Regions from separate parts of the Streptomyces yamdrokensis genome, predicted to be linked through region 2. Evidence: riboswitches for the same ligand, from Rfam matches in the RefSeq annotation. Region 2 holds a riboswitch; each other region holds the start of a gene.

Region 1 (7,655 bases), 970 kb from region 2:
CCTGGGGCCTGACGCTGCCGGCGGCGGCCCTGGTCGCGGCGATCGCCGAGTGGATCTGCGGCTTCGGCAGCTGGGGCACCGCCCTCGTCGCCGTCTTCCTGGTCGGCTCCAGCGCGGCGATCTGGAAGATCTCCCGGCGCGAGGTCATCGACCACACCAACGTGAACGAGACCGACGAGGAGCAGAGCGGCGTCGTGACCGCGGCCATGGCCGCGGTGGCCACCCCGCCGGCGGGCCACGTGAGCGACGAACTCTCGGCCACCGTCCCGGCCCCCACCGACCCGACGGCCCCTCCGGCCAAAACCACGGTCTGACCCCCAGCAGGACGCGAAGGAAGAAGAGCACCATGAAGATCGACTGGGCCTCCCTCGGTTCCGTCTTCGGCGTCAGCCTCGTGGTCACCGTGGCTCTGGTGGCCCTGTTCACCCTGGGCATCACCGGCCTGTCCCACCGTGAACGGGCTGCGGCCCGGGGCGGGTCCGCGACCCTCGCGGTCACCGGCGCCTACGCCTGCTTCGCGGCGTGCGCGGCGGCGGTGGCATACGGGATCCACCTGATCATGGCCTGACGGTCCGTCCGACGGGCGGTGCGGGGCACGTTGCCTCCGTACCGCCCGTTCGCCGTGCCCGTGCCGCCTTCGGGGTCCATCCTCCGGAACCCCTCTGTGGGCCTCAGCACACTTCAGCCTCGCAGGTCAACGGCAAGTTGACGGTTCTTCCGGACCATGGTGGACTGCCGAAGCCAATACGGGCGGCAGGAGAGGAAGCCGGTGCGATTCCGGCGCGGTCCCGCCACTGTCACCGGGGTGAACCACCCCGGGAGCCAGGAACTCTCGCCGCCGGTCTCGTCGAACCAGGGCGTGGACACCCTGAGTGAGGACATATCGCCATGCCCGGCTGCCTGTCGAGGTCGACCAGCGACGCCCCGCCCCCGCCCGGGGCGGCCATCCCCACCGGATCCCTCACCGGCTGAACCCATGGGTGCCGATCGCGCGTTCGCGTACGGCGCCGCTGCCGGCCTCCTCGGCGACCTGCTCCTCGGCGATCCCCGCCGAGGGCACCCGGTCGCCGCTTTCGGGCGGGCCGCGGCTGCCGTGGAACACATGCTGTGGCGGGACGACCGGGGCCGGGGCGCGCTGCACACCGCCGTCTGCGTCGGCGGGGCCGTCGCTCTGGGGAGCCTGGCCGCCCGCTGTGCACGGTCCTCCCCCGCCGCCTCCGTCGCCCTCACCGGCGCGGCCACCTGGGCCGTCGTCGGAGGGACGTCGCTGGCCCGGGAGGCCCGCGCCATCGGGCGCGCCCTGGAGTCCGGGACCGCCGAGGGCGTCGCGGCGGCCCGGGCGCGGCTGCCGCACCTGTGCGGGCGGGACCCGCAGGCGCTGGACGCCGACGGGATCGCCCGCGCGGTCGTGGAGTCCGTCGCCGAGAACACCTCCGACGCCGTGGTGGGCGCCCTGGTGTGGGGGGCCGTCGCCGGTGTGCCGGGACTGCTCGGGTTCCGGGCCGTCAACACCCTGGACGCCATGGTCGGCCACAGGTCCCCCCGCCACCTGCGGTACGGCTGGGCCTCCGCGCGCCTCGACGACGTCGCCGGGTGGCCCGGGGCGCGGCTGACCGCCGTCCTCGCCTCGGCCGCCGGGCCGGACCCGCGGGGTGCCGTGCGGGCCTGGCGCGCGGATGCCGCCGAACATCCGAGTCCCAACGCCGGGCCCGTGGAGGCGTCCTTCGCGGGCGCGCTCGGCGTGCGGCTCGGGGGGACGCTGTCCTACGCCGGGCGGGTCGAGCACCGGCCCGTCCTCAACGGCGGCGGCCGTGCCGTGACCGTGGCGGACATCGACCGCGCGGTACGGCTCTCGCGCCGCGTCGGCTGGCTGGCCCTCGGTGCCGGCGTCGTCGCGCGGCCCGTGGTGCGAGCGGTGACGCGGTCGGTCACGCGGTCGGCGCGCCGCGGGAAGGGACGTACGTCATGAGCGGTGGAGGCCTGCTGGTCGCCGGTACGACGTCGGACGCCGGCAAGAGTGTGGTGACCGCCGGGATCTGCCGGTGGCTGGTGCGGCAGGGCGTCAAGGTCGCGCCGTTCAAGGCGCAGAACATGTCGCTGAACTCGTTCGTGACGCGGGAGGGCGCCGAGATCGGCCGGGCGCAGGCCATGCAGGCCCAGGCCTGCCGGGTGGAGCCGCACGCACTGATGAACCCGGTGCTGCTCAAGCCCGGCGGGGAACGGAGCAGCCAGGTCGTCCTGCTGGGCCGGGCGGTCGGCGAGCTGAGCGCGCGCGGCTACCACGGCGGGCGGCAGCAGCAGCTCCTGGGCACGGTGCTGGACTGCCTCGCGCAGTTGCGGGGCACGTATGACGCGGTGATCTGCGAAGGAGCCGGCAGCCCGGCCGAGATCAATCTGCGGCGCACCGACATCGTCAACATGGGGATCGCCAGGAACGCCGGACTCCCCGTCCTCGTCGTCGGCGACATCGACCGCGGCGGCGTCTTCGCCTCCTTCTTCGGCACCGTCGCGCTGCTGTCCCCCGAGGACCAGGAACTGGTCGCCGGGTTCCTGGTGAACAAGTTCCGGGGGGATGTGTCGCTCCTCGAGCCGGGCCTGGACATGCTGCACGGTCTGACCGGGCGGCACACGTACGGCGTGCTGCCCTTCCGCCACGGGCTCGGCATCGACGAGGAGGACGGGCTGGCGGTGTCCCTGCGGGGCGCCGTGCGGGAGTCCGCGGTCGCCGCGCCGGTCGGCGAGGACGTGCTGCGGGTCGCCGTGTGCGCGGTGCCTCTGATGTCCAACTTCACGGACGTGGACGCGCTGGCCGCCGAACCGGGCGTCGTGGTCCGCTTCGTGGACCGGCCCGAGGAACTGGCCGACGCCGACCTCGTGGTGGTGCCGGGCACACGCGGCACCGTACGGGCGCTCCAGTGGCTGCGGGAGCGCGGACTCGCCCACGCGCTGAGGCGGCGGGCGGCCGAGGGGCGGCCCGTGCTCGGGATCTGCGGCGGCTACCAGATCCTCGGGGAGCACATCGAGGACGACGTGGAGAGCCGCGCCGGCCGGGTCGACGGACTCGGCATCCTGCCCGTACGGGTCCGGTTCGCGCGGGAGAAGACACTCGCGCGGCCCGTCGGGCAGGCCCTCGAAGAGCCCGTCGAGGGCTACGAGATCCATCACGGGGTCGCCGACGTACGGGGAGGCGAGGTGTTCATCTCCGACGACCGGGGACACGGCCTGGACGGCTGCCGGGTCGAAGCGGCCTGGGGCACGCACTGGCACGGCTCGCTGGAGTCGGACGGTTTCCGCCGGGCCTTCCTGCGCGAGGTGGCCGCCGCCGCGGGGCGCCGTTTCGTGCCCGCCCCCGACACCTCGTTCGCCGCGCTGCGCGAGGAGCAGCTCGACCGGCTCGGCGATCTGATCGAACAGCACGCGGACACGGACGCGCTGTGGCGGCTCATCGAGTCCGGCGCGCCGCAAGGACTGCCTTTCATTCCACCGGGAGCGCCCGCATGAGCACAGTGTTGCTGTTGTCGACCGCCGACACCGATCTGCTGGCGGCCCGCGCCGCCACCGGCGCGTCCTACCGGATCGGCAACCCGACCCGCGTGGACGTGACGGCCGAGCTGCCCGCACTGCTGGACGGCGCGGACCTGGCCGTCGTACGGCTGCTGGGCGGCAAGCGCGCCTGGGAGGACGGGCTCGCCGCGCTCAGGGCGTCCGGGATCCCGACGGTGCTGCTCGGCGGGGAGGCCGTGCCGGACGCGGAGCTGATGGCAGAGTCGTCGGTGCCCGCCGGTGTCGTGGCGGAGGCGCTGAAGTACCTCGTGGAGGGCGGCCCGGACAACCTGACCGAGCTGGCCCGGTTCCTGTCGGACACCGTCCTGCTCACCGGCGAGGGGTTCGAACAGCCGCGGAAGATGCCGGAGTACGGCGTCCACGGCGCCCGCACCGTACGGGAGGGCCGCCCGACCGTCGGCGTGCTCTTCTACCGGGCCCATGAACTGAGCGGCAACACCGCCTTCGTGGACACCCTGTGCGACGCGATCGAGGCGCTCGGCGCCAACGCCCTGCCGGTGTACTGCGGTTCGCTGCGCGGCGCCGACCCCGGGCTGTACGAGATCCTCGGGCGCGCGGACACACTGGTGGCCACGGTGCTCGCGTCCGGCGGCACGCACGCCTCGCAGGCGTCGGCGGGCGGCGACGAGGAGGCCTGGGACGTCGGTGCCCTCGCCGACCTGAACGTGCCGGTGCTGCAGGGGCTGTGCCTGACCTCGTCACGGGCGGCCTGGGAGGCGTCGGACGCCGCCCTCTCCCCCATGGACGCGGCGATGCAGGTCGCCATCCCGGAGTTCGACGGCCGCCTGGTCACGGTCCCCTTCTCCTTCAAGGAGCAGGGCCCCCAGGACGTCCCGGTCTACGTCGCCGACCCCGAGCGGGCCTCACGCGTCGCCGGGATCGCCGTGCGGCACGCGGCACTGAAGCACAAGGCGAACGCCGAGAAGAAGCTCGCGCTGGTCTTCACCGCGTACCCGACCAAGCACTCGCGCGTCGGCAACGCCGTCGGCCTGGACACCCCCGCCTCGGCGGTGCGGGTGCTGGACGCGCTGCGGGACGCCGGATACACGCTCACCGACTACCCCTCCGGCGGCGACGAGCTGATCCACCGGCTCATCGCGGCGGGCGGCCACGACGTCGAGTGGCTGACGGAGGACCAGCTGGCGGCCGCGCCCGCGCGGGTGCCGCTGGCGGACTACCGGGCGTGGTTCGGGACGCTGGACCCGGCGCTGCGGGACGCGATGACCGAGACCTGGGGAGAGCCGCCCGGCTCGCTGTACGTCGACGGCGACGACATCGTGCTGGCCTCCCTGCAGTTCGGGAACGTCGTGGTGATGATCCAGCCGCCGCGCGGCTTCGGCGAGAACCCCATCGCGATCTACCACGACCCCGACATGCCGCCGTCGCACCACTACCTGGCCGCCTACCGCTGGCTGGAGGCCGCGACATCGGAGGGGGGGTTCGGCGCCGACGCGATCGTGCACATGGGCAAGCACGGCACGATGGAGTGGCTGCCCGGCAAGGGCCTCGGGCTGAGTGCGGGCTGCGCTCCGGACGCGGTCCTCGGCGACCTCCCGCTGATCTACCCGTTCATCGTCAACGACCCCGGTGAGGGCACCCAGGCCAAGCGGCGCGGGCACGCGACGGTGGTCGATCACCTCGTCCCGCCGATGGCGCGTGCCGACACCTACGGCGACCTGGCGAAACTGGAGCAGCTCCTCGACGAGTACGCGCTGGTCTGCGACCTGGACCCGGAGAAGGCTCCGGCGGTACGGGCGCAGATCTGGACCCTGGTCAAGGCCGCCGAGCTCCACCACGACCTGCGTGTGGACGACCAGCCGGACGACGACGACTTCGACTCGTTCGTCATGCACATCGACGGCTACCTGTGCGAGATCAAGGACGTGCAGATCCGCGACGGACTGCACGTTCTCGGCGGCGGTCCGGTCGGCGAGCCGCGCGTCAACCTGGTGCTCGCGGTGCTGCGCGCCTCGCAGGTGTGGGGCGGTCGGGCGAACGCGCTGCCGGGCCTGCGGGCCTCGCTCGCCGAGCACTTCGGGCTGGTGGAGAAGGAGTTGCTGGCCGAGCCCGGCGCCCCGGTGAAGGTACCGGTGGAGCTGACGGGACTGGTGGACGGCCCGGCCCGCTCGGCCGCCGACGCGGTCGACCTGCTGGAGCAGCTGTGCCGGCGGATCGCGGAGGGCATGGAGGAGCGCGGCTGGGCGGCCGGTGAGAGCGCGCCGCTGGTGCGCGAGGTGCTGGGTGCCGAACTCCCGGACGCGGTGGCGGTGGTGGAGTTCGCCTGCACCGAGGTCGTGCCCCGGCTGGCCCGGACGACGGACGAGATCGGGCACATCCTGCGGGCGCTGGACGGCGGTTACGTCCCGGCGGGCCCGTCGGGTTCACCGACGCGCGGGCTGGTCAACGTGCTGCCGACCGGCCGGAACTTCTACTCCGTCGACCCCAAGGCGATTCCGTCCCGGCTGAGCTGGGAGGTCGGGCAGTCGCTGGCGGACTCACTGGTCCAGCGGTATCTGCAGGACACGGGCGAGTACCCGAAGTCGGTCGGTCTGACGGTGTGGGGCACGTCGGCGATGCGCACCCAGGGCGACGACATCGCCGAGATCCTGGCGCTGCTGGGCTGCCGTCCGGTGTGGGACGACGCGTCGCGTCGGGTGACCGGCTTCGAGGTGGTCCCCCCGGAGGAGCTGGGCCGGCCGCGGATCGACGTCACGGTGCGCATCTCGGGCTTCTTCAGGGACGCGTTCCCGCACGTCGTCGGGCTCATCGACGACGCGGTACGGGCGGTGGCCGAGCTGGACGAGCCCGCCGAGCAGAACTACGTCCGCGCCCACGCCGACGCGGACACCGCCGAGCACGGCGACCGGCGGCGGGCCACCGCCCGCATCTTCGGCTCCAAGCCGGGCGCGTACGGTGCCGGCCTGCTGCCGCTGATCGACGCCCGCAACTGGCGCTCCGACGCGGACCTCGCCGAGGTGTACGCGGTCTGGGGCGGTTACGCCTACGGGCGCGGGCTCGACGGGCGGGCGGCGCGCGGCGACATGGAGACGGCGTTCCGGCGGATCGCGGTGGCGGCGAAGAACGTCGACACGCGCGAGCACGATCTCGTCGACGCGGACGACTACTTCCAGTACCACGGCGGCATGGTCGCCATGGTGCGGCACCTGACGGGCACGAGCCCGGAGGCGTACGTCGGCGACTCGGCGACCCCGGACCAGGTGAAGACCCGGACCCTCGGCGAGGAAACGCACAGGGTTTTCCGTGCCCGCGTGGTCAACCCCCGCTGGATGAGCGCCATGAGGCGACATGGCTACAAGGGCGCCTTCGAGATGGCGGCCACCGTGGACTACCTCTTCGGGTACGACGCCACGGCCGGGGTCGTGGACGACTGGATGTACGAGCGACTTGCGGTGGAGTACGTGTTCTCGGCGGAGAACCAAGACTTCATGAGGAAGTCCAACCCCTGGGCTTTGAGGGGCATCACCGAACGCTTGTTGGAGGCAGCCGACCGGGGGCTGTGGGCGGAGCCGGACCAGGAGACCCTGGACCGGCTCCGGGCGACCTATCTCGAACTCGAGGGCGATCTGGAGGGAGACGCGTGATCTCCCTGAACATCCCCGCGCAAGCGGGGAGAACTCCGAGTACGTATTCGACCCGGAGAAACAGGACGGGCCATCCCCGCGTCGGCGGGGAGCAGGTTTCGATCAGGGTGGGCCCACCGCGCGGAATCGAGCCGACTTCCCGTAAGTCACCCGAAGGAGTGATCAAGGCGTGAGTACCCCTTACCCCTTCAGCGCCGTCGTCGGACAGGACGACCTACGTCTGGCGCTGCTCCTCAACGCGGTGAGTCCCGCCGTGGGCGGAGTACTTGTCCGGGGAGAGAAAGGGACCGCCAAGAGCACCTCGGTACGCTCCCTGTCGGCGCTACTGCCCGAGGTGACGGTGGTCCCCGGATGCCGTTTCTCCTGCGCCCCCGACTCCCCCGACCCCGCGTGCCCGGACGGGCCGCACGAGCCGGGGCCGGGGGCCGGGAGGCCGGCGCGGATGGTCGAGCTGCCCGTCGGCGCCTCCGAGGACCGGCTGGTGGGTGC
Region 2 (7,655 bases):
GCGGACGGCGGGGCCCGGGGAGCCGGGCACGGGCAACAGCGACGAGCCCTCGTACGTCTCCGGGCACACCACCGGAGTTCGCCTCACCCGGACGAGGAGTTGTCTTCCTTCGGAGGGACGACGAAGCCCAACCGGTCAGGAGCGGACGGAGCGACGCTCTCGGTGGGGTTCCGTGCCGGGCCTGCGCAGGAAGCGGACGACCGGGTGGCCGGGGTGCCGCGTCACCTCGGCGCGGACGCCGTAGACCTCCTCGATGAGGGCGGGGGTGAGCACGTCGGTGGGGTGGCCCTCGGCGAAGGCGAGGCCGTCGCGCAGGACGAGGAGCCGGTCGCAGTACATCGCGGCGAGGTTGAGGTCGTGCAGGGCGATCACCGTGGTGACCGGCAGTCCGGCGATCAGACCGAGGAGGTCCAACTGGTGCTGGATGTCGAGGTGGTTGGTCGGCTCGTCCAGCAGCAGTTCGCGCGGTTCCTGGGCGAGGGCGCGGGCGATCTGGGCCCGTTGGCGTTCGCCGCCGGAGAGGGTGTGCCACGACTGGGCGGCCCGGCCGGTCAGACCGGTGCGTTCCAGGGCGGCGGTGACGGCTCGTTCGTCGGCGACGGACGCGGGGCTCCAGGCGCGGCGGTGCGGGATGCGGCCGAGAGCGACGACGTCGCGGACGGTCAGGTCGGTCTGTGTGTGTGCGTGCTGTTCGACGGTGGCGACGCGGCGCGCGACGGCCCGGCGGCCGACCTCGGGCAGGGGCCGCCCGTCGAGCCGGACGACGCCGGCGGACGGCGCGAGGACGCCGGCCAGCAGACGCAGCAGCGTCGACTTGCCGGAGCCGTTGGGACCGATGAGGCCGACGGTCTCTCCGGGGCGCGGGGCGAGGGTGACACCGTCGACGATGAGGCGGCCGTCGACCCGGCGTCCGACCCGGTCGGCCCGCAGCCCTCCGTCCGGACGGGCCCCGCTCGCTCCCGGTCCGGGGTCGGTCCTGTCCGGGCTGTGCCGGTCCGGGCAAGGGCTGTTCATGTCTTCCTCCGGCCTCGGTGGAGCACGACGATGAAGGCCGGTACGCCGATGAGGGACGTCACCACGCCCACCGGTACCTCCTGAGGGTCGACGACGGTGCGGGCGAGGGTGTCCACCCACACCAGGAACACCGCTCCGGCCAGCGCGGTGGCGGGCAGCAGCCGGGCGTGGCCGGCACCGGTGAGGGCTCGGGTGGCGTGCGGCAGGACGAGGCCGACGAAGCCGATCGCACCGGCGCAGCTGACCAGGACGGCGGTGAGCAGTGCCGTGGCACAGAGCAGTACGAGGCGGGTGCGGGCGATGTGCACGCCGAGACCGGCGGCGGCCTCCTCACCGAAGGCGAAGGCGTCCAGGGTGGTGGAGTGCCCGAGGCAGACGACGAGAACCGCGACGAGAACCACCGTGCACAGCAGCACCTGACCCCAGTCGGCGCCGGCGAGCGAGCCTAGCAGCCAGAACAGCACGCCCCTGGTGGTCTCGGCGTCGGCGGAGGTCAGCACGATGAACGAGGTCAGCGCGGAGAAGAGTTGCATGGCCGCCACGCCGGACAGCACCACCCGGTCCATGCTTCCGCCGAGACTGTGGCTGAGCAGCATCACGAGCGCGAAGGAGACCAGGGCACCGGCGAAGGCGCCCGCCGACAGCGACACCGCCCCGCCGCCGACGCCGAGCACCACCACGACGACCGCGCCCGTGGACGCCCCGGAGGACACGCCGAGTACGAACGGGTCGGCGAGCGGGTTGCGCAGCAGGGACTGCATGACCGCGCCGCACAGGGCGAGTCCGGCACCGCACAGGGCGGCGAGCAGGGTGCGCGGCATCCGCAGGTTCCACACGATGCCGTCGCGCAACGGCGTCAACGTGCTCTCGCCGCCGCCGAGACGGGCCACCACCGACGCCCACACGTCGGCGGTGGAGATGTCGGCGGGCCCGATGGTCACGGCGACGGCGACGGAGGCGGCCAGCGCCGCGAGCCCGCCGCCGGCCGGCAGCAGGGTGCGGAGGCTCACTTGGTGAGCCCGAAGTCGCGCAGGCCGGCGGCGACCTGCTCGATCCCTTCCACGGTGCGGATGGAGGGGTTCATCGCCTGGCCGCTGAGCAGGACGTACCGCTTCTCCTTCACCGCGGCGAGGTTGCGCGTGGCCGGATTGGTCTCCAGGAAACGGATCTTCGCCTCGGCGGTTTCCGCGGTCTGGGACCTGCGGGTCAGGTCGCCGAGGACGATGACGTCGGGGTCCCGGTCGGCGACGGTCTCCCAGTTGACCTGCGGCCACTCGTCGCGGGTGTCGGAGAAGGCGTTCTCGGCACCGATCGCGCGGGTGATGGCACCGGGGGCGCCGCAGCAGCCCGCCAGGTAGGGCGACTGCGAGTTGGCGAACCAGTACATGAGGGAGGTGCCGGAGGCGTCCAGGCCCTCGGTGGCCTCGCGCACCCTCTCCTTCAGTTCCGCGACCAGCCTGTCGCCGCGTTCCTCGATGCCGAACACGCGGGCGAGGTCGCGTATTTCGCCGTAGACGGTGTCGAGGGCGAGCGGCCTGCTGCGGGAGCCGTCACCACCGCTGTCGTTGTCCTTTCCGGCGGCGCAGTCGGCCGGTGAGACGTACGTGGGTACACCCAGCTCCTCGAACTGCTCACGGGTGGCGACGCCTCCTTTGCCGAGCGTGGAGACGAAGGAGGCCGTGACGAGGTCGGGCTCGGTGTCCAGCACCTTCTCGAAGGACGGCCCGTTGTCCGCCAGGCGGGGTACCGACGCGTTGGCCTTCTCGAGGCCCTTCGCCACCGGGTCGGTCCAGGTGGCGGTGCCGGCCATGCGGTCGGCGAGGCCGAGGGAGAGCAGGATCTCGGTGGTGCCCTGGTTGAGGGAGACGACCCGTTGGGGTACGGACTTCACCGTGACCCGGTGTCCGCAGTTGTCGAGGGTGAGCGGGTGGCCGGACGCGGCGGGCTTGTCCGAGCCCTTGTCGGCGTCGTCGTCCCCCGAGCCACCGCCGCAGGCGGTGAGCAGCAGGGCGGGAGTGAGGAGAAGGGCTGCGGCACGGCAGCGGGGAACGGAGAGAGCACGGGGCACGGGGACGCCTTGCCTGTCGGGGCTCGTACGCGGAGCCTGGCCTACGGAGGACCCCGCCGCCCATGGCGGCCGGGTGCCAGCAGGTCTTCGGACTCGGGTTCGCCCGGACGGAGCGCCTTCCCAGGGCAGTGCGCGCCGTCCTTCCGGCCGGCCCGCCGCCCCAGTGGCGTCACGAATGCTCCGCCCGTCCCCCTCACCGCTGCGCGTCAGTTCCGGATTTCCACCGGATTCCCTGGCCTCGGATGTGGCACGACTGGCTCCGGAAGCGTACCAAGATCGGTCGGGCGACCTGGACGGAGCGTACGGAGTCGCCGTGCCCGGTGCCGTCGGTTGCGGTGGTGGCGGACCGGTCGGGCGTGGGGCTGCTCAGAGGGTTCGGACGAGTACGCCGCAGCCGCCCTCACGGGTGGACGGACGCCTCCCGCCGAGCCGCGCCGGTGTGGGCAGAGCGCTACCGGCCTTCTCCGGCCCCGAGCCGGTGGAGAGGGTGCCGGGCGGGACGCCCCCGGCTCACCCGCTGTTCGACGTCCGGCCCGGCCCTCTGCGGACCGCCGTCGAGCAGGCGCACCTGTCCGGCCCGGCCCACGAGGAGCAGGAAGCCGCCGCACGCCTGACACACGCGAGACCCCGGCGCGCCCGGCCCGCCCTTCTCGTCGTGGGCGCGGGGCGGTGCGCGAACCCGACCGGACGGGCACTCTCACCGGTTGCTCCGCAGGTGGCGCACGACCAACAGGGTGGCGCACAGCGCGGTGACCCCACCGACGACCAGGTGCACGCCGATACCGGCCCCCGTGGACGAGGCCACGGTGTTGCCGACGACGCTGGTTGTCAGGACCACCCAGAGCAGGGTGCGGATCACGACCGCGCCGCTGTTGCGGTCCGGTGCCGCACCGCGGTCGGCGGCCTGCGTGCGGCGGGAGGGGTCGGTGTGGGGCATGGAGGGCTCCTCCGTCGAGGCGTGCGAGGCCTTTGACGCTACGGACCGGTGCCCCGCCCGGCCGATCCCCCGGGCCGCCGGATCGGTGGTACAGCAGGCTGTACCTACCGTCCCGCTCGAGAAGTGTCACGCGTGCTCGAGGGCGACCGCGAGGTCGGCCAAGTGGGCCGACACCGGACCGAGGGTGAGCAGCCCGCTGCCCGCGCCGGCCAGTTCGTCGGCCGCCGGGACGAGCGCGGTGTGGGCACGTCGCATGCCGTCCCGGTCACCGAGGGCGAGTGCCGCTCTGGCGGTGAGGCACCACAGGGCCTCCTGGAGGAGGTCGCGCGGCGGTTCGGGAGTCCCGTGCAGGGCCTCGGCGGCCTCGGCGCGGCAGTCCTGTTCGATCAGCATCAGCGGCCGGACCCAGTCCGCGTACGGTCCCCAGTCGACGGTCCCGTCGAGACGCAGGGGCAGGCCATGGCGCAGACGCAGGCACAGCAGCGCCAGTGGCAGCAGACCCCGGGCCAGGCCGGGCATGCCGCAGCCGTCCAGCAGGGCGGCCGCGTCCCGGTAGGCCCCCTCCGCCTCGGGGGCCGGCGCCCGGCCGGTCGCGTCCAGCCGCAGAGCGGCGTACCACCGGGTGAACACGGCTACCAGCGGCCGTTCGTGACGGTCGGCCAGCCGGTCGGCGGCGGCCGCGTGCCGGTCGGCCGAGATGAAGTCGCCGAGGGCGCTGCGCGCCTGCAGCCGGACGAGGTGGCCGAGGATCTCGAACGTGGCCAGGCCGTGCCGGGCGGAGACGTCGATCAGCTCTCTGCCGATCGACTCCCGGCGTGGGGCCAGCCCGGTCCGGTCGAAGGACTGCATGAAGACGGCGTTGAGCGTGAACGCCAGCAGCGCCGGATCTCCGAGAGCGCGGGCCAACTGTTCGGCCTGCCGGGCGGCTTGCGGACCGCGCATGCCTGTCGTACCGCGCGATTCCAGCGCGATCGTCGCCAGCAGCCGGGCCCTGGAGGCCTCGTGGCCCTCGGTGGGCAGGACTGCGAGGGTGCGCTCGGCGGCCCGGACGACCTGAGCCGCCTGCTCCGGGTCGTCCGAGCGGGTCCAGATCGCCGGGACGTCGTAGGCGCCGATCACTCGGGCGGTGAGTTCGGCGTCGCCGAGTTCCTCCGCCGCCGTGACGGCCGAGACCCGGTGTTCGAGGGCGGCCGGCAGACCGCCGCCGCCGGCCACCGCGAGGCCGCGCAGCAGTCCCACCGTGGATTCCAGGCGGGCCCTCGCGCCGGTGGCCACGGTGCGGTCGTACGAGGCAGCGGCCCGTTCCCACACCTGTCCCGCCGTCCCGCCGGTGCCGGAGGCGGGGCGCGCGGGGTCCGCCTGGTGGAGGATGTCGGCCTCCAGGCCGCGCAGGCCCGGGCCCGGCTCGATGCCCAGTTCCTCGGCGAGCGCGTTGCGTGCCTGCCGCAGCACGGCCAGCGCGTCCCCCTGACGGCCCGCGCGGTACAGCGCCAGGGCGAGCAGCCGCCAGGCGTGCTCCCGCCACGGGTGCTCCGTCGTGTGCACCCGCAGGCCGGCGGCCGCCCGCTCGGAGTGGCCCAGGGCCAGCAGTGCTTCGGCGTGCCGTTCGACGGCGTGCAGCCGCAGTTCGGCCAGGCGCCGTCCCTCCGTCCGAGCCCACGGCTGGTCCGCGAACTCCGCGTAGGCCGGTCCGCGCCACCAGCCGAGTGCCTCCTCGAGCCGGCAGGCCACGTCCGTCGGGGACAGCGCCGCGGCGGCGGTGACCTCCTGCTCGAAACGCCAGGCGTCCACCTCGTCCGCGGCGGCGCGCAGCGCGTACCCGGGGCCTTCGGTGACCAGCAGCCGGGCCGAAGTACGCGGAGCGCGTTCCGGTTCCAGAGCGCGGCGCAGCGCGGCGACGAAGGTGCGCACCGAGCCCGTCGCGTCGCCGGGCGGATCGGGCCAGAGGTCGTCGATCAGGCGCCGGACGGGCACGACACGTCCCCGGGCGATGATCAGCCGTGCCAGCACCGAGCGGTGTCGGGGGCCCTTGAGGGCGATGGCCGTCCTGCCCTTCCCCTCGGCTTCGGCCTCAGCTCCTGCACCCGAGTCTGCGTCTGTGTCCGCGTTCCAGGCCACCACGGGTCCGAGTACACCGAAGACGACACGCACCCTTCCCACACTCTCTTTCCGCCGGGCGCGGCGGCCCCGGGCCGGGATGCCGCCGCGAAGCGACCGCCAGTGTGCCGTTCCCGGCTGCCGCGCGACCGTTGCTCATTGCCTGCTCATCCGGCGCCCACAGCATGGAGGGACCCGCTTCCCCGAGGAAAGGAGCCTGGCCATGACACCTGTCATCGCCGGTTTCGGCCATCATCGCATTCCCGTCGCCGACGGGGTCTTCCTGCACGCGGCCGTAGGCGGCTCGGGCCCTCCCGTCGTGCTGCTGCACGGTTTCCCGCAGACCCATCTCATGTGGCGTCACGTGGCCACCGACCTCGCCGCCGAGCACACCGTGATCTGCCCCGACCTGCGCGGCTACGGTGCCAGCGGCAAACCGGAGGACACCGACGGCACCGTCTACGCCAAGCGCACCATGGCCGGCGACGTCATCGCCCTGGCCCGGGCCCTCGGGCACGAGCGGTTCGCGCTGGCCGGGCACGACCGCGGCGCCCTGGTGGCCTTCCGCGCCGCGCTCGACCACCCCGGTACGGTCACCCATCTGGCCTGCCTCGACGTCCTGCCGACCCTCGACATGTGGGAGGTGCTGCAGGGGGTCACCGCGTCCGTCGCCTTCCACCTGTACCTGATGGCTCAGCCGCCGGGCCTGCCGGAGCGCATGATCGCCGCGGAGCCGGACGTCTTCTTCGGACACTTCCTCGACGTCTGGGCGACCGACGACCGGGCGGTCCCGGCCGACATCCGCGCCGCGTACCTGGCGGCCTGCCGTGCCGCGGTTCCTTCGATCGTGGCCGACTACCGCGCCTCCGCCGGCGTCGACCTCGAACACGACCGGGCCGACCGGACGGCCGGGAACCGGCTGCGTATGCCGGTCGCGGTGCTCCAGCAGGACTGGGGCGCGGCCCTGGGCCACGACGCCGCCGCGGTCTGGCGCGCCTGGGCACCCGACCTGCGGCACACCACCGTCACCTCCGGTCACTTCATGGCGGAGGAGGCGCCCGGCGACGTCACCGGGGCCCTGCGGGACCTGCTCGCTCGCTGAGTCCTGACCGGCTGGGCCCTCTGGGCGACATCGCCGGGTGTCACCCTCAGCGCGGCCGGAGGTACGACGTCCTTCGGCCGCGCGCCAGGACGCGTACTGATCGGACCGCGTGCCGATCGGGCCGTGTGCTGACGGGCCGGGCGGGTCAGGTACCGGGTGTCACCCCCTTGGCCGGACACCGTGCCGGGCCCGCCCGCACTTCTGACGGGCCCGGCACGGTTCCTCCTCTTCCCAGGTCGTCACGTGGCCGTACGCGTCTCCTGGTCGGCCACGGCCCCGCCTTCCATGATCACCTCGGAGGGCCGGCTGCCCCGGTCCACCAGACCACCTGTGAAGGCCAGGCCGAGGCCTGCCAGGGCGAGAGCCGCACCGGCCAGGCTGGGCGCGGCCCAGCCCCAGCCCGCGGAGATGACCAGGCCGCCGATCCAGGCCCCGCC
Region 3 (7,655 bases), 5.4 Mb from region 2:
CGGCGAGAAGTTGGCAGCGTTGTCCATCAGCTCGGCGAGCAGGTGCATCACGCCCTCCGCCGCGAACCCGGAGACCGCGGCGCTGCTCGACGAGTGCAGCCGCACCCGCCGGTAGGCGGCGATCCGGCCGACCGCGCCGCGCAGGATGCTCTCCATCACGATCGGCTTGTTCCACGCCCGGCTGGACCGGCCGCCCATGAGCAGCGCGAGGCGGTCCGTCATGAGACCGAGCTGCGACGTGCTGTGATCCAGCTTCAGCAGATCGCCGAAGACCTCCTCGCCGTGCCGCTCCTGCATCTCCCGCAGGTCGGCGAGCATGCTGACCGCCTTGGCCTGCACGCGGCTCAGGGACTTCGCCGAGGTGGCCTGCGCGGCGGCGGCCCGGCGCTCGCTGCGGGCCAGCTCCCGGACGAACGATTCGGCGGGGGCCCGGAGCATCGGGGCGTGCGACCACTCGAACTCGGCGAGCACGGTGTCCGCCGAGCTGCCCTCGCGCAGCTTCGCCACGGCGGCGGGCAGCGCCTTGTGCGTCAGCCGCTCCACTTCGGCGGCGATCTCGTCCAGCTCCTGCCGGACCTGCAGGAGTTCGGTGTTCAGGGCCTCGGCGTGCTGGGCGGACTCCGCGCAGGCGGTGGCGAAGGAGTGCGTGATCCGCCGCAGCTGCGGGTCGGACGGCGGGGCCACGCTCGCGAGGGCGTCCCCCGCACCGGTTCCCTCACGGAGCCGTTTGACGACGGCCGGCATCGTGACGTTCACCAGGTACGCCGACTCGGCGTTCAGCTGGTCCAGTTGCTCCCTCAGCCGGTCCGCCTCGCCACCCCGTTCCCAGGCCGCCCGGCGGGCCCGGCGGACGAGCAGGGCGCCGACGAGGACCGTGACGGCCACGCAGCACCAGGCGACCACGGCCGACACGAGCGTCCACGTGGTGGCGGCGGCGGGCGCCGTCGCCACCGCCGTCCCCGCGGCCGCCGCGCTCACCACCAGGGCGATCGCGGGGACGGCCGGCGAGGCCTGGGGCGCCTTCTCCGGCCGGTGCTGACTGGGCGGTGCAGGCACTGACATTCAGCGGTCCCTCGGTGCTCGAGTGCGGGGAGAAAAGAGCCGACGGCGCGCGCCGACCGCGGGCCGGGACGGATCCGCCAAAAGGACGGCCGTTGTCCGGACGAAAACTGGCCCCATGCTAGTCATCCGGATGTGGGTGAAACCTCGTCTGCGCGTGTGGTCCGTCGTCGGAGCCGATTTCGTCGTGAATTTGCGGGTGGAACACAGCCGCGTGGTACGGCTGTCGGCGGCCACCAGCGCGCCGAGAGACTTGGAAGCAGGGGTACCGCTTGTCCCTCGCATCCGCAACGCCCTCCGCTTCGAAGCCGGTTCGGGGCGCCCGCCCTGTCCTTGATAGCTGATTTTCGGCCAACTGTACGGCAGTAGAACGCTGTTGTGATTGTACGGATTCACGACGCGGGGTCGTCGGGATCACCGGTAAGGGGGACTTTCCGGGTGATGCGGTCAGTGGGCGGAGCACTCCGCCGGCAGGTCGCGGCGACCGCTGCCAGCTCCTCCGGGGTGCGAGGGGCGGCGCCCCCATCGGCCGGCAGCCCCCACGCACGCAGCAGGTGCGCGGCCGCGATGCCCCACGGAAGCCGCAGCCCGGCCGCCGCGAGGAGGTCCGTACGGGCCAGCATCACGGCCGCCGGCCCGGTACGCACCCCGGACGGTGTGAGCAGCGCCGCGTCGTCGGCCCAGCGCAGGGCGAGGTCCACGTCGTGGGTGGCCATGACGACCGTGGTGCCCCGCTCACGCAGCCCGGTGAGGGTGGCGAGCAGCCGTTCCCGACCGTCGGGGTCGAGGCCCGCGGTCGGCTCGTCCAGGACCAGGACACGCGGTCGCATCGCCACCGCCCCCGCGATCGCGGCCCGCTTGCGCTGCCCGTAGGACAGCAGATGGGTGGGCCGCTCGGCGAGCGCGGTGATGCCGAGCGCGGCCAGCGCCTGTGCGACCCGCGCCCGCACCTCCGTGTCGGACAGCCCGAGGTTCAGCGGCCCGAACGACACGTCCTGCCCCACGGACGCCGCGAACAACTGGTCGTCGGGGTCCTGCACCACCAGCTGCACCGTCGTCCGCAACCGCGTCAGCCCCTTGCGGTCGTATCGCACGGGCCGGCCTTCCACCGTCAACTCGCCCCCGCTCGGCCGCAGTCCACCGCTCAGCAGCCGCATCAACGTCGTCTTGCCACTGCCGTTGCGGCCCAGCAGCGCGAGCGCGCGCCCCTGACGCACCTCGAAGTCGAGGCCGCTCAGCACGGCCGGACCGTCCTCGTACGCGAAGGACGCGTCGCGCAGGGCGACCAGCGCGGGATCGTCCGGTGCGGGACCGCTCCGCGCGGGATCGTTCCGCGCGGGATCGTTCCGCGCGGGATCGTTCCGCGCGGGACCGTTCGGCGGGGGAGCGCTCATGACATCCGGCTTTCCAGGAGAAGGGTGGCGGCGGCCAGCGCCACGAGCAGCAGCACGCTCACGGCCGTGAACCGTACGGAGATGCGCGCCTCGGGCACCAGGACACGCAACGTGCCGTCGTAGCCGCGTCCGGCGAGCCCCGCCTGCAGCCGCGCCGCCCGGTCGAAGGACCGGACGAACGCCGTCGCGCCGAGCCCGCCCAGCGAACGCCACGACGCCGCCCGGGTGGTGTGCCCCAGCCGGGCCGCCTGCGCCTGACCGACCCGGCGCACGGAGTCGAGCAGCAGGAAGCTCATGCGGTACGTCACCAGGGCCACGTCCACCAGCGGTGCGGGCACCCCGGCCCGCACCAGGCGCGGCAGCAGGTCCGACATCGGCGTGGTGAACGCGAACAGCAGCACCCCGAGGGACGCCGCCGAAGTGCGCAGCAGCAACTCAACCGCGCGCAGCGGCCCTTCAGGGGCCGGCGACACCAACCCGTCCGGTCCGCCCACCTGCACGAGCAGCGTGAGCGCCCCGGTGACGCAGAAGCCCAGCGGCACCCGGTAGGCACGCCACAGCCGCCGGCCCGGCACCCCCGCCGGGCCCAGCAGCACCGCGAGCGCGGTCACCAGCACCAGGGCCGCGCCCGGCCACGGCGGCAGGGAGACGGCGAGCACGGTGAGCCCCAGTCCGAGCACGGCCTTGTCCACCGGATGACGGCGGCGCCAGCGACTGCTGTGCGCCGCCGCGTCGATCGGCAGCACGCGCGATCAGGCCCGGGGCCCGGGGGAGACCGCCGCGCCCGCGCCCGCGTCGGCGCCGGGTCCGGTGTCCGGTCCGGTGCCGGGCACCGGCTGCTGCTCCCGTGCCCGCTCCGCACCCTGCCGGCGTCCGCGCCGCACCCCGAAGTAGTACGCCAGGACCCCCGCGCCGCCGGCGGCCTGGAGGGCGAACAGCCCCGACTCGATCTCACCGGACGGGGGTTCGTACAGTGGCGAGAACCACGGTTCGTAGTCCGGTTCGATCTCGGTGATCGCGGTCCGAGCCTCACCGTCCGCACCGGCGAACGGCTCCTCCTTGTGGTCGCCGAGCCCGAGCGCCAGCGGCAGCACCGCGAGCGCGGCCACGGCGAGCAGCAGCAGCGTGTTGATCCTCGCGTTCCTGGTCATCGCGCCACCTCCGATTCCGTTCCCGTTCCCGTCCCCGCCGTCGCCGGCGCCGGCGCCGACGCGGCAGGCCTGTTGCGGGCGGCTTTGGCCACCAACACGCCGAGACGGGTCAGTTCACCCCTGCTGGACTGCACCAGCAGGCGCATCACCAGCACGGTCAACAACCCCTCGCTCACCGCGAGCGGGATCTGCGTGACGGCGAAGATGGAGCCGAACTTCCCGAGCGCGCCCGGGAACCCGCTCCCCGGGTCGGGGAAGGCGAGCGCCAGCTGCACGCTGGTGACGCAGTACGTGGACAGGTCGGCGACGAACGCGCCGCAGAACACGGCCGCCATCAGCGGCGCCCCGTACCGCCGGACCAGCCGGTACACGCCGTACCCCGCCCACGGCCCGACGACCGCCATGGAGAAGACGTTGGCGCCCAGCGTGGTCAGCCCGCCGTGGGCGAGCAACAGGGCCTGGAACAGCAGGGTGATGGTGCCCAGCACCGCCATGACCGGCGGCCGGAACAGGATGGCGCCCAGCCCGGTGCCGGTGGGGTGGGAGCAACTCCCGGTCACCGACGGCAGTTTCAGCGCGGACAGAACGAAGGTGAACGCTCCCGAGGCGCCGAGCAACAACGTGCTCTCGGGATGTTCCCTGACTTCACGGATGAGTGACCGGGCGCCGTGGACGACGAACGGCGCCGCCGCGACACCCCAGGCGACCGCGTGCGCCGGTGGCAGAAAACCTTCGGCAATGTGCATGACTCGGCAGACCCTCTCCAGCACCTCGTGGATGGTTGACGCGCCTTGGCCGGTCTCCTGGCTGACGGGTACCACCGCCCGAACTCCGCCTTCCCGGGTCCCAGGGGGGACCCAGTGGCTGCCCGTCGGTCCTGTCGGGGACAGGACCAGGGGCCGGAGCCGGACTTCCCGATCACAGTGGCGAGGGCCGCACCGGTGTCGCACCGGATTTCCCGTTCACCAAGGCGTGGCGACAGTAGACCGGCTCCGGCCCGGTGACAAGCGGGTGCCGGGGGCGCGCGGACGGCGCCGCACAGCTCGTACCCCGGCGCACACCTGCGGCCTTGACACCCGACGCACGCCGATGACAGGGGCGGCACCCGGCGGCCGCTGTTCCCCGAAACGTCGGCATGAGGGGCCGGGGCCCTGGGCAGAACCTTGCTGCAATTAATATGCAACAACGTATTCCAGTCAGCAGAGGTGTGAGGTTCGATGACGACCCGACGAATACGGCGTACCACCGGCGCGGCGACCACGGCCGCCGCGCTCGCGCTGGCCGCCGCCTGCTCGGCGCCGACCGGCGGCTCGGACGCCGGTGCGGACGGCGGCGGGTCCGCCGAGTCCGTGGTGATCGGCGTTCCCTCCGAACCCGACACCCTCAGCCCCCTGCTCGGCTACGGCAAGGACGGCAACTCCAAGATCTTCGACGGACTGCTCGCCCGGGACGCGGACCTGGAACTCGAGCCCGCCCTGGCGAAGGCCCTGCCCGAGATCAGCGACGACGGCCGCACCTACACCTACACCCTGCGCTCCGGCGTGACGTTCAGCGACGGCGAACCCCTCACCGCCGAGGACGTCGTCCACACGTACGAAACGGTGCTCGACGACAAGACCAACAACACCGCCAAGAGCGAACTGGACGCTGTCGAGAAGGTCCGCGCGGACGGCGACGACAAGGTCGTCTTCACCCTCAGGTACCCGTACGCGGCCTTCGCCGCCCGCACCGTCCTGCCCATCGTCCCCGAGCACATCACCGCCGGGCAGGACCCCAACACCGGCGCCTTCAACACCGAGCCGGTCGGCACCGGACCGTACGTCCTCACCGGCTGGAGCAAGGGCGAGAAGCTCACCTTCAAGGCGAACCCGGACTACTGGGGCGGCGCCCCGAAGGTGAAAAAGCTCACCATGGCGGTCATCGCCGACGACGACGTCCGCGCCACCCGCCTGCGCTCCGGCGACCTCGACGGCGCGGCCCTCCCGCCCAACCTCGCCGCCACCTTCAAGAACGACGACGGCCGCAAGACCTACCAGGCCACCTCCTACGACTTCCGCGCCGTCACCCTCCCCACCGCGAACGAGGTCACCGGCGACACCGCGATCCGCCGCGCCCTCGACCTCGCCGTGGACCGCGAGGCCATGGTCGACAAGATCCTCGACGGAGCCGGCCGCCCCGCCTACGGCCCGCTGCCCCTGGACGACCCCTGGTACACCAAGGACATCGAACGCCCCCAGGACCTCGACGAGGCCCGCAGCATCCTCGACGAGGCCGGCTGGAAGACCGGCCGGGACGGCGAGGACGGCATCCGCGCCAAGGACGGCACCCGGGCCGCCTTCACCCTCTTCTACCCCTCCGGCGACAAGGTCCGCCAGGACCACGCCCTCGCCTACGCCTCCGACGCCAAGAAGGCCGGCATCGACGTCAAGGTCGAGGGCGCCACCTGGGAGGTCATCGAACCCCGGATGGGCGAGGACGCCGTCCTCGCCGGCTTCGGAAGCACCGGCGACCCCGACTTCGGCCTCTACACCCTGCTCCACTCCTCCCTCGCCGGCGACGGCTTCAACAACATGGCCCGCTACGACAACCCCGCCGTCGACGAGGCCCTCGACACCGGCCGCCGCAGCCAGGACCCCGAGGACCGCAAGGCCGCCTACGACGACCTCCAGCGCGAACTCGCCAAGAACCCCGGCTACACCTTCCTCACCCACATCGACCACCTCTACGTCCTCGCCGACCGCTGGGACGGGCTCACCACCCAGGTCGAACCGCACGAGCACGGCTTCGCCAGCGGCCCCTGGTGGAACGCCGAGAACTGGCAGCCCAAGAAGTGACCGCACTGCCCTGGGGCCCCATGGCCCGCCTCGTGGCACGGCGGGCCCTGCTCGCCGTGCCCGTCCTGCTCGTCGTCACCTTCGGCGTCTTCGCCATCGCCGCCGCCTCCCCCTTCGACCCCGTCAAGGCCTACGCCGGCACCGCCGCCCTCGGCGCCGACCAGGAGACCCTCGACCGGCTCCGCGAGAACCTCGGAGTGGACCGTCCCTTCGCCGCCCAGTGGTGGGAATGGCTGACCTCCGCCGTCACCGGCGACCTCGGCCAGTCCAGCGTGCTGCGCCAACCGGTCGCCGAGGCCATCGGCGAGCGGATCGTGTGGTCCACGCTGCTGTGCACCGCCGCGTTCGCCGTCGCCGTCCTGCTCGGCACCCTGCTCGGTGTGCTCGCCGCCCGCCGCCCCGGCTCACCCCTCGACCGCGCGGTCACCTCCCTCGCGTACTCCCTGGAGGCCGCACCGGTCTTCTGGATCGCCCTGCTCGCCGTCTGGCTGTTCGCCCTCCAACTCGGCGTCCTCCCGGCCGGCGGCCTCACCGACACCGGCAGCGAACACGTCACCGCGGGACAGGTCGCACACCACCTGATCCTCCCCGCCGGCGTCCTCGCCCTCTCCCAGCTCCCCTGGTTCACGCTGTACGTACGCCAAGGCGTCGGCGACGCCCTCGCGGAGGACCCCGTACGCGGCGCCCGCGCCCGCGGCCTCGGCGAACGCACCGTGCTCCTCGGCCACGCCCTGCGCTCCGGCCTCCTGCCCGTCCTCACCCTGATCGGCTCCCGCGTACCCGAACTCATCACCGGGGCCCTGCTGGTGGAGACCGTCTTCAGCTGGCCCGGCATCGCCGCCGCCACCGTCGAGGCGGCCACCGCCGTCGACTTCCCGCTCCTGGCCGCGCTGACGACCCTCGCCACCGCCGCCGTCCTCGCCGGAAACCTCCTGGCGGACCTCCTGTACGGACTGACCGACCCGAGGGTGAAGCTCAGTGAGATGTGATTTTGATGACTGACACCACCGTCACGAAGGCCGACGCGACCGTACCCGCGGCGGGGACCGGGTGGCGCTCACGCGGCACCGCACGCCGCTCCACCCACACCCTGCGCCTGCGCGTCTCCGCCACCCTGGTCGCCCTCACGGCCCTCGCGGTCCTGCTCGTCCCGCCGCTGGTCCAGCTCGACCAGCAGGCCGTCGACCTCGCCTCGAAGCTCCTCCCGCCGAGCTGGG
Region 4 (7,655 bases), 4.5 Mb from region 2:
CCTCACCCCACAGGTCGACCAGGTGCGGAACGTCGGACGGGGAGAACAGCGACCAGGGCGCGTCGGCGTTCACCCGGCGCATGAATTCGTCCGGCACCCAGTGCGCGAGGTTCAGGTTGTGCGTACGGCGGGCGTCCTCACCGGTGTTGTCGCGCAGCTCCAGGAACTCCTCGACGTCAGAGTGCCAGGTCTCCAGGTAGACCGCCGCCGCGCCCTTGCGCCGGCCGCCCTGGTTCACGGCGGCGACCGAGGCGTCCAGGGTCTTCAGGAACGGGACGATGCCGTTGGAGTGCCCGTTGGTGCCGCGGATCAGTGAACCCCGGGAGCGGACGCGGGAGTAGGAAAGGCCGATGCCGCCGGCGTGCTTGGAGAGGCGGGCCACCTGGTGGTAGCGGTCGTAGAGGGAGTCCAGCTCGTCCTTCGGGGAGTCGAGGAGGTAGCAGGACGACATCTGGGGGTGCCGGGTACCGGAGTTGAACAGGGTGGGGGAGGAGGGAAGGTACTCCAGGCGGCTCATCAGGCCGTACAGCGCGGCGACCTCGTCCACCGGCCGGACGTCCGTGTTCCCGGCGTCCTTCGCGAGGCCGGCGGCGACCCGCAGCAGGAAGTGCTGCGGTGTCTCCACGACCTTGCGGGTCACCGGATGCCGCAGCAGATAGCGGCTGTGCAGGGTGCGCAGCCCGAAGTAGCCGAAGCGGTCGTCGGCCTGCGGGTCGATCAGCGCGTCGAGTCGGTCCGCGTGCCCCAGGACGAACGCGGCGGTCCGGTCCGCGACGAGACCCTCACGGTGACCGGTCGCGATCGACGACGTGAACGACGTGACCCCCTGAGAGGCGGCCTCGGCGCGGATGCCGAGGGTCAGCAGCCGGGCGGCGAGCCGGGAGTGGACGGGGTCCTCGGAAATGAGTCCGGCCGCCGCCTCGGTGGCCAGCTCGCGCAGCTCGGTCTCGTCCGCGTGCGCGGACCGGCCGCGCAGCGCGGCGGCGGCGACCCGGCCGGGGTCGGCGCCCTGGAGGTCTGCGGTCAGCTCGGTCAGGGTCCGCAGCAGCGCGGCACCGGGGCCGTCGCTCACGTCGACCGCTGAAGCAGGATCGGCTGGCGCGATGGTCACGTGGGGCTCTCCCTCGCTCGGCACGGGGCCTCGCAAGGGCAGGGGGCAGCGCACGGGCACGCACACGCGCCACGCGTCCACCGGCCCATTCCACGAGGCCCGGACGTCGGGCACCCGGACCGGACGGCCGGGTGCACTGTCGGCAGGTCCTCGGACTCAAGCCCGTGCGGGCACACGGGAAACGTGAACACGCACAAGTACACCGTTGCGGGACAGTTCCGGATTCGCACCGGATTCCCCTGCGGCGACAGCGAGCATGAGCATACATCTTGTGCCGGGTGCTGTCGGCAGTCCCATATCTTGTGTCCCGGCGGGTATTGCGGCGCAGGGGCGAGCGGCGAGCGGCGAGGGGCGCAGGGGTGTCAGAGCGTCAGCTCATAGGTGAGCAGCGTGATGTCGTCCAGGTGCGGGACAGGGTTCCAGTCCCGCCCGGGAGAGCGGACGAAACCGAGACGCTCGTAGACGCGGTGGGCCGCACGCATCGTCCGCCGGGTCGACAGCACGACCCGTACGCACCCCTCCGTGGCCCGTGCCCGGTCGGCGCAGGCGCGGACGAGGGCCTCCCCGACACCCCGGCGCCGGGCGGCACGGGCGACCGCGAGCATCCGGATCTCCGCCTCGCCGGGCCCGGCGATGTCGGCCATCGGCCCGCCGCGCGGTACGAACGTCACCCCGCCCAGCACTCTCCCCGCGCCGCCCGCCTTTGCCCCGGTCCCCTCCACGGCGACCAGTACCCCGGCGGCCGCGGCCCGCCCGGCGACGTCCCTGAGCTCACCGAGGTACGCGTCGCTCTCCCCGAAGTCGAGCAGCCCGTCGCGCAGATAGGCCTGCGCGGTGATCTCACCGAGCTCCTCGAACTCGTACGGCTCCACCGGCCGGATGACGGTGTCCATGGGGCGAGTGTGCCCCACGGGTACGGCGAGGGGTCACCGGAGACATCCGGCGGCCCCTCGCCGTACCGCGTCAGTGTGTGCCCTCGCCGTACCGCGTCAGTGTGTGCCCTCGGCGGCCGTATCGACCTTGCCGGCCGTGTCCAGGGGCAGCTCGGTGCTGACCCCCGGGTCGCCCGCGTCCGCCGTGTAGTCCTGCGGCCGGGTCTCGTCGACGCCCTCGGGAGCCTTGACCGCCCTCAGGACGAAGGTCAGGGCGATCGTGACCAGAGCGTTGATCACGAAGGCGGTGAGGCCGATGTAGCCGATCTCGCCGATGCCCGGGATCTCCTGCGACGAACCGCCGAAGTGCTTCTGCGTCGGCGAGGCCACCCCGTACGCCGCGACCGTGCCGTAGAGCATGCCGACCGCCCAGCCAGCGAGCAGCGCCCAGCGGTGGAACCAGCGGGTGAACAGGCCGCCCACCAGCGCCGGGAAGGTCTGCAGGATCCAGATGCCGCCGAGGAGCTGGAAGTTGATGGCGACCGTCTTGTCCATGGTGAGGACGAAGGCCAGCGCCCCCACCTTCACAAGGAGCGAGACCACCTTGGAGACTTTGGTCTCCTGCGCCGGCGTCGCGTCCGGTTTGATGAAGTCCCTGTAGATGTTGCGGGTGAACAGGTTCGCGGCCGCGATCGACATGATCGCCGCCGGCACCAGCGCCCCGATGCCGATGGCCGCGAAGGCCACGCCGGCGAACCAGGCCGGGAACATGTTCTCGAACAACTGCGGGATCGCCAGCTGCCCGTTGCTGACATCGACCCCGGCCGCGATCGCCATGAAGCCGAGCAGCGCCAGCAGGCCCAGCATCAGCGAGTAGAGCGGCAGGATCGTGGTGTTGCGGCGGATCACCTCACGGCTGCGCGAGGACAGCGTCGCGGTGATCGAGTGCGGGTACATGAACAGCGCGAGCGCCGAACCCAACGCCAGCGTGGCGTAGGTCCACTGGCCCGCCTCGGCCGGCACCAGCGAACCGCGCGGCGCGCCGGTGGCCGGGTTGGTCTCGCTGTACGCCTCGCTCGCCCTGGCGAAGATGTCGTCGAAGCCGCCCAGTTTGATCGGGATGTAGATGATCGCCACCGCGATCACGAGGTAGATCAGCGTGTCCTTCACGAACGCGATCAGCGCCGGGGCCCGCAGACCCGACGAGTACGTGTACGCCGCCAGCACACCGAAGGCGATCAGCAGCGGCAGGTCCTTGACGAACCAGTTGGTGTCCTCGCCGCCGCCGACGCCCATCACGTCCAGCACGGCCTGGATACCGACCAGCTGGAGCGCGATGTACGGCATCGTCGCCAGGATGCCGGTGAGTGCCACCGCCAGCGACAGCCCCTTCGAGCCGAACCGGCCGCGCACGAAGTCGGACGTCGTCACATAGCCGTGCTTGTGCGACACCGACCACAGCCGGGGCAGGAAGGTGAAGATCAGAGGGTAGACGAGGATGGTGTACGGCACGGCGAAGAAACCCGCCGCGCCCGCCGCGTAGATCGCCGCCGGTACGGCCACGAAGGTGTACGCGGTGTACAGGTCGCCGCCCAGCAGGAACCAGGTGACCCAGGTGCCGAACGACCGTCCGCCCAGGCCCCATTCGTCGAGACTGTGCTCGTTGGCGGCCCTGCGCCAGCGGGCGGCCAGGAAACCCATCGCCGTGACGAGGACGAAGAAGAAGATGAAGACGGCGAGTGCCACGCCGTTCACGCCGTCGTTCATCGCCGCGCACCGCCCTTCGCCGCCGCGCGGACACGCTGGTCACGCTGCCACAGCTTGTAGGCGATCACCGTCAGCGCGGTGGAGACCAGCACCCACAGCATCTGGTACCAGTAGAAGAACGGGATGCCGATGAAGGTGGGGTCGGTCCTCGCGTACGAACCGACCCACAGCATGGCCACGAACGGTGCTGCAAGACAGACGCCGATGACGACGCGCGCGGGCGTCACCACCGGGCCTCTGCTGGAATCTGGGGCTTGTGACATCGAACGACTCCGTCCCCTCGCTGATCGCCTGCGCTGCGTAATGCGCAGGAAATCTAGGTCAGCGCCGGACCGGGGCGGAACCCCTCGCGGGAATTGCGTACTTAAACTCCACGGAAGGCTGACTCAACGGCTCAGTCCTGCGGGCGCTTCAGCCGGGCGACGAACTTGTACCGGTCCCCCCGGTACACCGAGCGCACCCACTCCACCGGCTGCCCGCCCCGGTCCAGCGAGTGCCGGGAGAGCATCAGCATCGGCAGCCCCACGTCGGTGCCGAGCAGGCCGGCCTCGCGCGGGGTGGCCAGGGAGGTCTCGATGGTCTCCTCGGCCTCCGCCAGATGGACGTCGTACACCTCGGCGAGGGCGGTGTAGAGGGACGTGTACTTGACCAGGCTGCGGCGCAGGGCGGGGAAGCGCTTGGCGCTGAGGTGGGTGGTCTCGATGGCCATCGGCTCGCCGTTCGCCATGCGCAGCCGCTCGATGCGCAGCACCCGCCCGCCGGGGGAGATGTCGAGCAGCGAGGCGAGCCCGTCGTCGGCGGTGATGTAGCCGACGTCCAGCAGCTGCGAGGTGGGCTCCAGACCCTGCGCGCGCATGTCCTCGGTGTACGAGGTGAGTTGCAGCGCCTGCGAGACCTTGGGCTTGGCGACGAAGGTGCCCTTGCCCTGGATGCGCTCCAGACGCCCCTCGACCACCAGCTCCTGGAGTGCCTGGCGCACGGTGGTGCGCGAGGTGTCGAACTCCGCCGCCAGGGTGCGCTCGGGCGGGACCGGTGTACCGGGAGGGGCCGTTTCCGTCATGTCGAGCAGATGCTTCTTCAACCGGTAGTACTTGGGCACGCGCGCCGTACGGACCGTAGTCCCGCCCTCGTTCTCCGTACTGCTGACGTCGGTGCTCATGCTCTGCCTTCCCGGCTCCGAGTGCCGAACGACCGACACGCCATCGGCCCCGGCTCACATCGTGGCACGGCCGCGGCCGGGAAGGTTTCCCGTACGCTCCGTGATCCCCCCTGTATACCGCCGGGCCCGGGGTTGGTCTAGTCCACCGCGGCCGCCCGGGATCGCGGCGGTCCCGGAGCTGCGGCGAGGGGTGTCCAGGGGGCTTCGGTCAGATCCCCTGCCAGTCCGGTTTGCCGGCGTAGGTGTGCCGGAAGTAGTCCGCGAGCCTGAGTTCGGTCGCGGCGGCCTCGTCGACGACGACCGTGACGTGCGGGTGCAGCTGCAGCGCGGACGCCGGGCACACCGCGGCCACCGGGCCCTCGACGGTCGCGGCGACCGCGTCCGCCTTGCCCTCGCCGGTGGCGAGCAGGACCAGATGGCGGGCCTCCAGGATGGTGCCGATACCCTGAGTGATGACGTGGTGCGGGACCTGGTCGATGTCGTCGCCGAAGAAGCGCGCGTTGTCCACCCGGGTCTGCTCGGTCAGCGTCTTGATCCGGGTGCGCGAGGCGAGCGAGGAGCACGGCTCGTTGAACCCGATGTGTCCGTCCGTTCCGATGCCGAGCAGCTGCAGGTCGACGCCGCCGGCCGCGGCCAGCGCCCTGTCGTACGCCTCGCACGCGGCCTGTACGTCCTCGGCCGTGCCGTCGGGGCCCATGAAGGCGTCCATGCCGATGCCGAGCGGCTCCAGGACCTCGCGACGGAGCACCGACCGGTAGGACTCGGGGTGATCGGCGGGCAGTCCCACGTACTCGTCGAGCTGGGCGATCCTCGCCCGGGAGGTGTCCACGGCGCCGGAGCGCGCCTGGGCCGCCAGCGCCTCGTAGACGGGCAGGGGCGTCGAGCCGGTGGCCACGCCGAGCAGGGCGTCGGGGGTGCGCCGCAGGAGATCCGCCATGGCCCCGGCGATGAGTGCGCCGCCGGCCTTGGCGTCCGGAACGATGACAACTTCCACGCTGAGCCTGCCGATCTGAGAGGGGACTCGACTGGGACCGGTCCCCGAGGGGCGCGGGACGGCCATGTGGTTTAGACCAATCTCAATCTAACAGAGCGGGGACCCCGCTCTCGGGCGGCCGGGGTGCGGGAGCGAAGGGCGGCGGCACGTCCGGCGGACATCCGCCGCCCGGCCCCTCCTCAGCGTCCCAGGGCGGAACGGTCGCGGCCCGCCGACCGAAATGAGCATGGAATTCCGTTCCCGAGGCACACCCTCGCGGGATAGGGTGCCTGATGGATGCCCGATGTCCGCTTGGCCGTCGCCCCGATAGACCGTTGTCCCGATGCTCACGTGAGCACGTGATCGCGTGATCACTGAAAAAGACAACAACGAACAGCCTCCGACACATGGACACGGGTAGTGGTCTAGTCCACAATGCGTAACAGTGCAGCGCACGCAAGCCTGCCTTCCCCGCACAGGAAGGCGGATCGAGGACCCGGAGCTCTCTGCCCTGACTGCCCCGGATCCTCGTCCCTCGGCCGAACGGGACCGCACACCCCACGGCCGATGTCGCTCCGGGCTGCGGTGCCGGGAGGGCTGAGGGTCCCTCTCAGGCGCCGCGGCCCGCGGGTGTTTCCGGGGGAGGTGCGACGTCCCGGGTACGCTCGCTGACGTGCCCTCCATGAACGAACTCGTACACCAGCACACCGCTCTCGGCGACTTTGATCTCGAGTGGCTCCATCTGCTGGTCTCGGAGTGGCAGCTGCTCTCCGACCTCTCCTTCGCCGACCTGGTCCTGTGGGTCCCCACCCGCGACGGCACCCGCTATGTCTCCGTCGCCCAGATGCGGCCCAACACCGGCCCGACCTCGTACCAGGACGACATGGTCGGTCACCTCGTCCCGCGCGGCCGGCGTCCCATGCTGGACGCGGCCCTGGACGAGGGGCGGATCGTGCGCGAGGGCGACCCGGAGTGGCGCGAGGAGGTCCCGGTCCGCGTCGAGTCCATTCCCGTACGGCGGGAGGGCCGCGTCCTCGGGGTCATCGCGCGCAACACCAACCTGCTCACGGTGCGTACCCCCAGCCGGCTGGAGCTCACCTACCTCCAGAGCGCCTCCGACCTCGCGCAGATGATCGCGGCCGGTTCCTTCCCGTTCGCGAACCAGCAGCTCGACATGGACGCGCTGCCCCGGGTGGGCGACGGACTGATCCGGCTCGACGCCGAGGGGCTCGTCCAGTACGCCTCCCCGAACGCCCTGTCCGCCTACCACCGGATGGGCCTGGCGTCCGACCTGGTCGGCCACCACCTCGGCCGCACCACCGCCGAACTGGCGCCTTCCCGCGGGCCGGTGGACGAGGCGCTGGCCAAGGTCGCCAGCGGCTGGGCGCCGCGCGAGTTCGAGATCGAGGCGCCCGGCGGGGTGATCCAGTTCCGGGCGATCCCGCTCAAGCCGAAGGGCACCCGCATCGGCTCGCTGGTCCTGCTCCGGGACGTCACCGAACTTCGCCGCCGTGAACGGGAGTTGATCACCAAGGACGCGACCATCCGGGAGATCCACCACCGGGTGAAGAACAACCTCCAGACGGTGGCGGCACTGCTGCGCCTCCAGGCCCGGCGAATCGGCTCCGAGCGCGGTCGTGCGGCGCTGGAGGAGGCGGTGCGCCGGGTCGGTTCCATCGCGATCGTGCACGAGACGCTCTCCCAGAACCTGGACGAGCGGGTGGAGTTCGACGAGATCGCCGACCGCGTCCTGGCGATGGTCGCCGAGATCTC

Evidence for each region. A riboswitch is a leader RNA that binds a small molecule or an ion and turns the genes downstream of it on or off. The one in region 2 is predicted to bind cobalamin.
Region 1: it holds a riboswitch for cobalamin, as region 2 does, so the genes downstream of both, ACWZEH_RS06785 (cobalamin biosynthesis protein) here and ACWZEH_RS02605 (ABC transporter substrate-binding protein) in region 2, are expected to answer to the same signal.
Region 3: it holds a riboswitch for cobalamin, as region 2 does, so the genes downstream of both, ACWZEH_RS27195 (energy-coupling factor ABC transporter permease) here and ACWZEH_RS02605 (ABC transporter substrate-binding protein) in region 2, are expected to answer to the same signal.
Region 4: it holds a riboswitch for cobalamin, as region 2 does, so the genes downstream of both, ACWZEH_RS23425 (ribonucleoside-diphosphate reductase subunit alpha) here and ACWZEH_RS02605 (ABC transporter substrate-binding protein) in region 2, are expected to answer to the same signal.

What each region holds. Positions count from the first base shown of each region.
Region 1 is NZ_CM132679.1:1,649,557-1,657,211, forward strand. It holds gene ACWZEH_RS06775 (inorganic phosphate transporter) at 1-314, shown strand, start outside; gene ACWZEH_RS06780 (hypothetical protein) at 347-568, shown strand; cobalamin riboswitch at 712-854, shown strand; gene ACWZEH_RS06785 (cobalamin biosynthesis protein) at 977-1,969, shown strand; gene ACWZEH_RS06790 (cobyric acid synthase) at 1,966-3,501, shown strand; gene cobN (cobaltochelatase subunit CobN) at 3,498-7,166, shown strand; gene ACWZEH_RS06800 (putative cobaltochelatase) at 7,336-7,655, shown strand, end outside.
Region 2 is NZ_CM132679.1:682,495-690,149, forward strand. It holds gene ACWZEH_RS02595 (ABC transporter ATP-binding protein) at 136-1,014, opposite strand; gene ACWZEH_RS02600 (FecCD family ABC transporter permease) at 1,011-2,024, opposite strand; gene ACWZEH_RS02605 (ABC transporter substrate-binding protein) at 2,021-3,082, opposite strand; cobalamin riboswitch at 3,144-3,355, opposite strand; gene ACWZEH_RS02610 (hypothetical protein) at 3,780-4,019, opposite strand; gene ACWZEH_RS02615 (AfsR/SARP family transcriptional regulator) at 4,146-6,170, opposite strand; gene ACWZEH_RS02620 (alpha/beta fold hydrolase) at 6,340-7,218, shown strand; gene ACWZEH_RS02625 (MFS transporter) at 7,458-7,655, opposite strand, start outside.
Region 3 is NZ_CM132679.1:6,111,171-6,118,825, forward strand. It holds gene ACWZEH_RS27175 (ATP-binding protein) at 1-1,062, opposite strand, end outside; gene ACWZEH_RS27180 (energy-coupling factor ABC transporter ATP-binding protein) at 1,452-2,453, opposite strand; gene cbiQ (cobalt ECF transporter T component CbiQ) at 2,450-3,199, opposite strand; gene ACWZEH_RS27190 (energy-coupling factor ABC transporter substrate-binding protein) at 3,206-3,604, opposite strand; gene ACWZEH_RS27195 (energy-coupling factor ABC transporter permease) at 3,601-4,350, opposite strand; cobalamin riboswitch at 4,381-4,589, opposite strand; gene ACWZEH_RS27200 (ABC transporter substrate-binding protein) at 4,822-6,438, shown strand; gene ACWZEH_RS27205 (ABC transporter permease) at 6,459-7,427, shown strand; gene ACWZEH_RS27210 (ABC transporter permease) at 7,433-7,655, shown strand, end outside.
Region 4 is NZ_CM132679.1:5,232,326-5,239,980, forward strand. It holds gene ACWZEH_RS23425 (ribonucleoside-diphosphate reductase subunit alpha) at 1-1,111, opposite strand, end outside; cobalamin riboswitch at 1,236-1,375, opposite strand; gene ACWZEH_RS23430 (GNAT family N-acetyltransferase) at 1,474-2,004, opposite strand; gene mctP (monocarboxylate uptake permease MctP) at 2,101-3,750, opposite strand; gene ACWZEH_RS23440 (DUF3311 domain-containing protein) at 3,747-4,013, opposite strand; gene ACWZEH_RS23445 (GntR family transcriptional regulator) at 4,145-4,909, opposite strand; gene nagB (glucosamine-6-phosphate deaminase) at 5,118-5,903, opposite strand; gene ACWZEH_RS23455 (sensor histidine kinase) at 6,556-7,655, shown strand, end outside.